2 linked regions of the Methylocaldum szegediense genome follow. The main gene of each other region encodes a partner of the protein of the gene in region 2 in a complex. Links are inferred from orthologs where the notes say so. Each region holds a gene or a part of one and is shown on either strand. Other genes may lie near its edges.

Region 1 (2,813 bases), 2.2 Mb from region 2 along the record:
GTGATGGGAGGCAAGATCAGCCGCGGTGAGAGGCGAGCTGTCTTCTTTGACGCCCACACGGAAATCCGATACGTAGATTTCGAGAATGCGCCTCCCAGCCTCCTTGGCGAGAGCGACTACGGACTCGAGAAAGCGGGAGGGTTCTTTTCTAAGGGGCATGGCCTGAAATCCGCGGCTACTCACTGGATACGCTGAATGGAGAGAATCGAAGAAAATACCTGAAGCGACCGAATAAGATATTAAACCATGATCGACTGGCGAAACATCAGCAGCGTGTTTCTCGATATGGACGGCACGCTGTTGGACCTCAATTTCGATAACCATTTCTGGCTCGAATTCGTTCCTCAGCGTTATGCCGAACGGCACGGGCTTTCCCTGGCCGAAGCCAAGGCGGAATTGGCGCCAAAATTCAAGGAAACCGAGGGGAAGCTCGAGTGGTACTGCCTGGATTACTGGAGCGATCACTTGGGCTTGGACATCGCTGGCCTCAAAGCCGAAATTTCGGGATTGATCACGGTCTTGCCCCACGTCACGGAATTCCTCGAGGCGGTGCGCAAGGCCGGGAAACGTCTGGTTCTCGTGACCAACGCACATCCCAAGGCCTTGAATCTCAAGTTGGAGCGCACCTGCCTCCATACGTTTTTCGACGAAGTTTTCTCATCGCATGCCTTTGGCTTTCCAAAGGAAAGCCCCGGCTTCTGGCAAGCGCTCAGCGTCAAAGAATCGTTTTCCACGGATCGGACACTGCTGGTTGACGACAGTTTGCCTGTATTACGCGCCGCGCGGGAATTCGGCATCCGCCATGTGGTGGCCGTAAGGAAACCCGATAGTCGTCAGCCTCTAAAGAACATCGTCGAATTCGACGCTATCGACGACTTTCGGGAGCTCATGCCTCCAGGCTGACGTCGATGGCATTGCGGGATCCTCCGGAAGAACATGTTTCAGGAGGACTTCTCACCTCGCCCACCGGCTCGCCAAAATTCTCGTGTCCATGGACGGCGATTTACGTACGAATCCTGAGGACTTGAAATTGTTTTCCGTTTAAGCTGAAATGGGCGTATGCAAGGGAGCACTGCACCGTTCTCACGCGCCGGCCACTGGCGCCCCAATCCCGTTCGATCTTCCCCCGTCAAGACTGTGAGGAGTTCATTGTGAGCGAACGTATACTTCAGGTTACTGATGCCGAATTCGAGGACAAGGTCCTCAAAGCAAGCGGCCCTGTGCTAGTTGATTTTTGGGCCGAATGGTGCGGCCCCTGCAAAATGCTTGCTCCGATTCTCGAAGAGGTCGCCGGGGACTATGAGGGTAAGCTGACCGTCGCAAAACTCAATGTCGACGATAATCCGAATACCCCCCAGCGCTACGGTGTACGCGGAATTCCAACGCTGATTTTGTTCAAGAACGGTGAAGTGGAAGCCACTAAAGTGGGCGCCTTGGCCAAGTCTCAATTGACGGCCTTCCTTGACGCCAATCTCTGAGCGCTTGGCATGTGCGGGTCGCCACGACTAGACGGCCTCGCACGCCTGTGCTAACGTTTGTGAAAGTCTGTACGTCGTCCTCTTAACCGGGCCGCTTCTGGCCGTTCTCTCCGAGCTCGTTTCTCGTACGAGCGCAATCCTATTAGCCATTTAAATTCTGCTCTTCATTAACGTCTATGAATCTGACTGATCTTAAACGCAAACCTGTTTCCGAGCTCATCGAAATCGCCGAATCACTCGACATTGAGGGCGTCGCACGAACGCGCAAGCAGGATTTGATCTTCTCGATCCTGAAAAAACAGGCTAAGAGCGGCGAGGACATCTACGGTGACGGCGTACTGGAAATTCTAAGTGACGGATTCGGTTTTCTGCGGTCCGCCGACAGTTCCTTCTTGGCCGGTCCCGACGATATTTACGTGTCCCCTAGTCAGATTCGTAGATTTAGCTTGCGGACCGGAGACACGATTTCCGGAAAGATTCGTCCACCCAAGGACAACGAACGCTACTTCGCCATGCTCAAGGTGGAGCAGATCAATTACGAGCCGCCGGAAAACGCCAAGCACAAGATCTTGTTCTCGAACCTCACGCCGCTTTTTCCGGTCGAGCGCTTGCAACTGGAGCTCGGCAACGGGACCACGGAGGACTTGACTGCTCGCGTCATCGACCTCATCGCGCCAATCGGCAAAGGCCAGCGCGGCCTGATCGTATCGCCTCCGAAGGCGGGCAAGACCATGATCCTGCAGAACATCGCCCATTCGGTGGCTGAAAAGAACCCGGAATGCTACTTGATCGTCCTTCTGATCGACGAGCGCCCGGAAGAAGTCACCGAGATGCAGCGCAGCGTCAAGGGCGAAGTAGTATCCAGCACCTTCGACGAACCGCCAGCACGCCACGTGCAGGTCGCCGAAATGGTCTTGGAAAAGGCCAAGCGACTGGTCGAGCACAAGCGCGACGTCATCATTCTGCTCGACTCGATCACGCGCCTCGCCCGAGCGTACAATACCGTGATCCCGTCGTCCGGCAAGGTGTTGACCGGCGGTGTCGACGCCAACGCCCTGGAGCGGCCCAAGCGCTTCTTCGGCGCTGCCCGAAACATCGAGGAAGGCGGCAGCCTAACGATCATCGCAACCGCCCTCATCGATACTGGATCACGCATGGATGAAGTGATTTACGAAGAATTCAAGGGCACCGGCAATATGGAATTGCACCTCGAACGTAAAATCGCCGAAAAACGCATTTATCCAGCCATCAACATCAACCGGTCTGGTACTCGCCGCGAGGAATACATTGTCCCGCCGGACGAGCTGCAAAAATGCTGGATCCTGCGAAAAATTC
Region 2 (4,959 bases):
GACGCCGGCAGCTTTGTTCGAGTCCGGAACACACCGTCCCCTGGTCGCGGCCTTTTTCGGCGGCACGGGCGTCGGCAAGAGTACCCTGCTGAACCGGCTCGCCGGCCAGTCCATCGCCCGAACTGGCGTCGAACGCCCGACATCTCGCGAGGTATCCCTCTATCTCCACGATTCGGTGAAGATCCAACATCTTCCGAAAGACTTCCCTACCGACCGGGTGCGTATCGCCTATCACCACGACGACCGACGCAGACAAGTCCTCTGGATCGACATGCCCGACATCGACAGCACCGAACTGAGCAATCGTCAGCTCGTGCTGGATTGGCTGCCCCACATCGACGTCTTGATTTACGTGGTCAGCCCCGAACGCTATCGCGACGACAAAGGCTGGCGCTTGCTGCAGGCACACGGCGGTGAACATGCCTGGCTGTTCGTGATGAACCAGTGGGATCGCGGCCATCCCGCCCAGGTCGAGGATTTCGCCAAACTCCTGGCCAAGGCGGGATTCAGAAATCCCATTTTGCTCCGCACCGACAGCCGTGAAATCGAAGGTGAACGCAAGCTTGATGATTTCGAGACTTTACAGGCCATACTCCAGGATATGGCTGACCGCCACGTCATCCATCAACTGGAACTGCGAGCGGAAGCCCTGCGCCTGGATGCGCTGCGGAAGGCTTTGAACGATTGCCTCGAAAAGCTCGGCAACCGCGACGGCTACACCGGACTCGAACCCAACTGGTCCGGCATCTGGAGGGAAACCCGTGAGGATTTGATGAAAGGGTTGGAATGGCCGATCCAGGAGGTCGCCCGCGCCTTCGTGACTCACGAGGCCAGCGTGCTGCGCCGGCGTATCGACTTGACCAAGACGCCCGACGAGAAACCACGATCCGAAAAAGCGCGACCGGAATCGATCTTATGGGATGAGTGGGCCGAGAGCCGGTATCAAGATGCGCAAGATCGCCTGATCGTCGAAGCCGGCGAACGGGGACTCGCCGTGATCCCGCTCAAAGCGAGACTGGATGCGGTGGGGAACGGCGTAGGCCGCACCGTTCTCGCGGAAGGACAGCGATCGCTGCGGCTGGCCCTGGCCAATCCGGGAAACGCGTTGCAGCGCTTTTTCCTGAAACTTTCCGGCTTCTTGTCGGTCCTCCTGCCTCTGATCGCCATCGGCTGGGTGTCCTATCAAGTCGTCAAAGGCTATTACGAAAGCGCGCTTTATCACCTAGGCTATCTGGGCACCGATTTCGCCATACACAGCGCCTTGCTCATCGTCCTATCCTGGCTGCTCCCCTATTTCCTTTATCGAAAACTGAAACCCTCAGCCGAACGAACGGCGATCAAAGGCCTTCGGGACGGCATCGCGTTAGGCTTGGATCTGAGCGGCGACCGCGTGGTGGAGCAACTCCGGGAGATGGAGAAAGAACGACAGATCCTGGTCGAAGAGGGCCGTCGCATCGCCAACCTTTCGGCACCAACCGAAACGCCCGCCGTTCAGGGCTCGAAATTGCTGGAACGGGTCCTCCCGGCATCCGCCCGCATTCGTCAGAAAACCACGGGCTAGCTTTTTTTTATGGTTCGGCGGCGCGGCATTTTAAGAATGCGCCAATGAAAGCGCTTTGGAATTGAACAGGGCTCAGAAGGTGCTGGCAAGGAATGTGCGTCGAACGGCAATCCGTGCACTTGGAAATGACGCACGAACCGTCTTGGACATCTCCCCAAAGCGGGCTACGCGACACCGCGTAGGGATTCGAGACTACACGCCACGATCGTAGGTCGACCTTCCCTTGCCGACACTACGCCATGTTTACCGGCGAGTTGTGCTGGTAAAGAATTCCTGACCTAATCGCCACCTTACTCCTACCATCCGTGGTTTTAACCAATTGCGGACGAATCTGTTGGTGTTCCCCGATTACTCCATGACATCAAAGTAACTCTTGTCCACGCCGCATTCCGGGCACACCCAGTCGTCCGGAATGTCTTCCCATCGCGTGCCCGGGGCTATGCCGGAATCGGGGTCGCCTAGCTCCTCATCGTAGACATAACCGCAAGCGGAACAAATGAACTTTCGATATTGGGACATAGGGTAACGGCTCCTCTAGTTATTCTTATGAAAAGTGAAAGTGTCCCCCAAGCCGGCATGAGTGCCTCGCCCATCCGGCATCTTTAGAACAAGACGATGCGGCGCTCAGCCGGCTCCGATATCGTCCAGGTATTTCTCAGCATCCAGCGCCGCCATACACCCCGATCCCGCCGAGGTCACGGCTTGTCGGTAAATGGGATCGGCCACGTCGCCCGCGGCGAAGACGCCGGGCACGCTGGTCGCCGTTGCGTTTCCTTCCAATCCGCTTTTCACGATGATGTAACCATCGCGCATATCCAATTGGCCGGCGAAAATCTCGGTGTTGGGCGTATGCCCGATGGCGATGAAAACGCCGTCCACCTGCAAGTCCTTGGTCGAGCCGTCCGTCACGCTCTTGATGCGCAGTCCGGTAACGCCGGAATCGTCGCCGAGAACTTCATCCACCACGTGGTTCCATTCGATGGTCACGTTCCCGGACCGTGCGCGTTGTAGCAGTCTGTCGGCAAGGATCTTCTCGGACCGGAACTTGTCGCGTCGATGCACGACGGTGACGTGGGACGCGATGTTGGCGAGATAAAGGGCTTCCTCCACCGCCGTATTCCCGCCCCCGACGACTGCCACGGGCTTGTTGCGATAGAAGAATCCGTCGCAGGTCGCGCACGCCGATACCCCCCTGCCTTTGAACGCCTCCTCGGAGGGCAGTCCCAGGTAGCGAGCGGACGCACCCGTCGCGATGATCAGAGCATCACAAGTGTATACGCCGGAATCGCCGGTCAGCCGGAAGGGCCTGGACGACAGATCGGCGGTGTGAATATGATCGAAAACGATCTCCGTATCGAAACGCTCGGCGTGACGGCGCATACGTTCCATGAGATCCGGGCCGAGCAGTCCTTCGGGATCGCCGGGCCAGTTGTCCACCTCGGTGGTTGTGGTCAATTGCCCACCCATCTGAATGCCGGTGATGAGGACCGGCTTTAAATTGGCCCGTGCCGCATAGATGGCGGCGGTATATCCGGCCGGACCCGATCCCAGGATCAATAACCGGCAATGTTTTTGGTCCGTCATAGGCTCCTCGGTTCGGTTTATCGCAACAACAAAATTCCAAGTATGACGACAAGTTTTTCGGGCGTAAAGCCCGGCTCTTGATTAAATCACGCTGATTTTGAACAATACCGCGGTTATTTATTTCTTTGATTTGGTGAGAATTTTGTCGCAATTTCACAAAAAGCTCACGATCGGTCAGGATCTGGGCTCGGTATTGGTCAGAGGGCTGCGCGAGGCAGCCTTTTTGATTTACCTGGCCATTTCATTGTTTTTCCTGATCTCCTTGATGACTTTCGACGCGAGCGATCCGGGCTGGACTCACACTGGCACGGGACGCCCTATCGCCAATGGCGGCGGCGCGGTCGGAGCCTGGCTTGCAGATTTTGCCCTTTCCCTGTTCGGGCTTCCGGCTTTTTTGTTTCCGTTCCTGCTGTCAGGCTACGGTTACGCCGTCTACAAAGGCCCCGCGTCGAAAGAACCCTACGGTGCCGTGAATTATCTGTTGCGCTGGTTCGGTTTCGGAGCCGCGATGGCGTCGGGCTCCGCGTTGGCCGATATTCATCTGTTGCGCGTGCCTTTTCCCCTTCCGGAAACCGCCGGCGGAATCCTGGGCCAGGAAGCGGCCGGGCTATTGATCGGAGCCTTCGGCACGACCGGTGCGACGGTACTGCTCGTTTCATTTTTCCTGGCCGGGGTTTCGCTCTACACCAGCCTTTCCTGGCTGGGTTTGCTGGACGCGGTGGGAAAAGGCGGATTGATGATCGCCAACGGCTTGTTCGCCGCTTTCCAGGCGCTCGGCGGAGCATCCCGAGGGGAGCCAAACAATCAGGAAAGCCAAGCACGGATCGACCCGCCGCGGGAGAAAATCAAGCCCAAGCGGATCGAACCCACAGTCAAACGCAAATCCCAAGCACCGGAAATCAAGGACGCCAAGGAACCTAGGGGACCGCTACGGTTCCACAGGGCTACGACCTCGACCAAGACACTTCTGCCCAACGAGGGCGAACTACCGCCCCTCGATCTCCTCAACAGTGTCGCGCCGAAGATCAAGGGCTACTCCGATGCGGCATTGGAGGAAATGTCTCAAATGGTCGAGTCCATTCTCGCGGATTTCGGCGTAGAGGTCGAGGTCACCGAGGTACACCCTGGCCCCGTCATCACGCGGTTCGAAATTCAACCGGCGGCCGGTGTCAAAGTGAGCCGCATCAGCGGACTGGCGAAGGACCTGGCGCGTGCCTTGTCCGTCACCAGCGTGCGAGTGGTGGAAATCATTCCCGGCAAGTCGGTCATCGGTCTCGAAATCCCTAACGAGGAACGCGAAACCGTATTGCTCCATTCGGTGCTTTCGTCTGAGCCTTACCAGCAATCCACATCGCCCTTGACCCTAGTGCTCGGCAAGGACATCGGCGGCCAGCCGGTAGTGGCCAATCTAGCCCGCATGCCTCACCTCCTGGTCGCCGGCACCACCGGTTCCGGCAAGTCGGTCGCCATCAACGTCATGATCCTCAGCATATTGTACAAGGCCCGACCCGACGAGGTCCGCCTGATCATGATCGACCCCAAGATGCTGGAACTGTCCGTATACGAAGGCATTCCCCATCTCTTGACCCCGGTCGTGACCGACATGAAGGAAGCCGCCAACGCCCTGCGCTGGTGCGTAGCGGAAATGGAGCGGCGCTACAAGCTGATGTCCATGATGGGTGTCCGCAATCTGGCAGGTTTCAATCAGAAGGTCAGCGAGGCCATCGAAGCCGGCGAGCCGATTCTCGATCCCACCTGGTCCGCCGAACAAGCTTTGGAAGGCGAAGAGCCCCCTACCCTCGCCCCCCTGCCCT

Evidence for each region. The genes of interacting proteins can lie anywhere in the genome.
Region 1: the proteins of trxB (region 2) and trxA are in contact, whole or in part, in a crystal structure (PDB 1F6M), measured with the Escherichia coli proteins. The link is inferred for Methylocaldum szegediense from one-to-one orthologs.

What each region holds. Positions count from the first base shown.
Region 1 is NZ_OX458333.1:1,568,735-1,571,547, forward strand. It holds trxA (thioredoxin TrxA), read left to right. Parts: upstream 1-1,148; coding sequence 1,149-1,478; downstream 1,479-2,813. Other genes in the region: cysQ (3'(2'),5'-bisphosphate nucleotidase CysQ), read right to left, coding at 1-159; yrfG (GMP/IMP nucleotidase), read left to right, coding at 247-903; rho (transcription termination factor Rho), read left to right, coding at 1,655-2,813. UniProt on the Escherichia coli protein: Participates in various redox reactions through the reversible oxidation of its active center dithiol to a disulfide and catalyzes dithiol-disulfide exchange reactions.
Region 2 is NZ_OX458333.1:3,784,171-3,789,129, reverse strand. What follows is about bases 1,166-4,080. They hold trxB (thioredoxin-disulfide reductase), read right to left. Parts: upstream 3,146-4,080; coding sequence 2,186-3,145; downstream 1,166-2,185. Other genes in these bases: QEN43_RS16420 (DNA translocase FtsK), read left to right, coding at 3,288-4,080; QEN43_RS16430 (rubredoxin), read right to left, coding at 1,910-2,080; QEN43_RS16435 (GTPase), read left to right, coding at 1,166-1,561. In the rest of the region: more of QEN43_RS16435, read left to right, coding at 1-1,165; more of QEN43_RS16420, read left to right, coding at 4,081-4,959.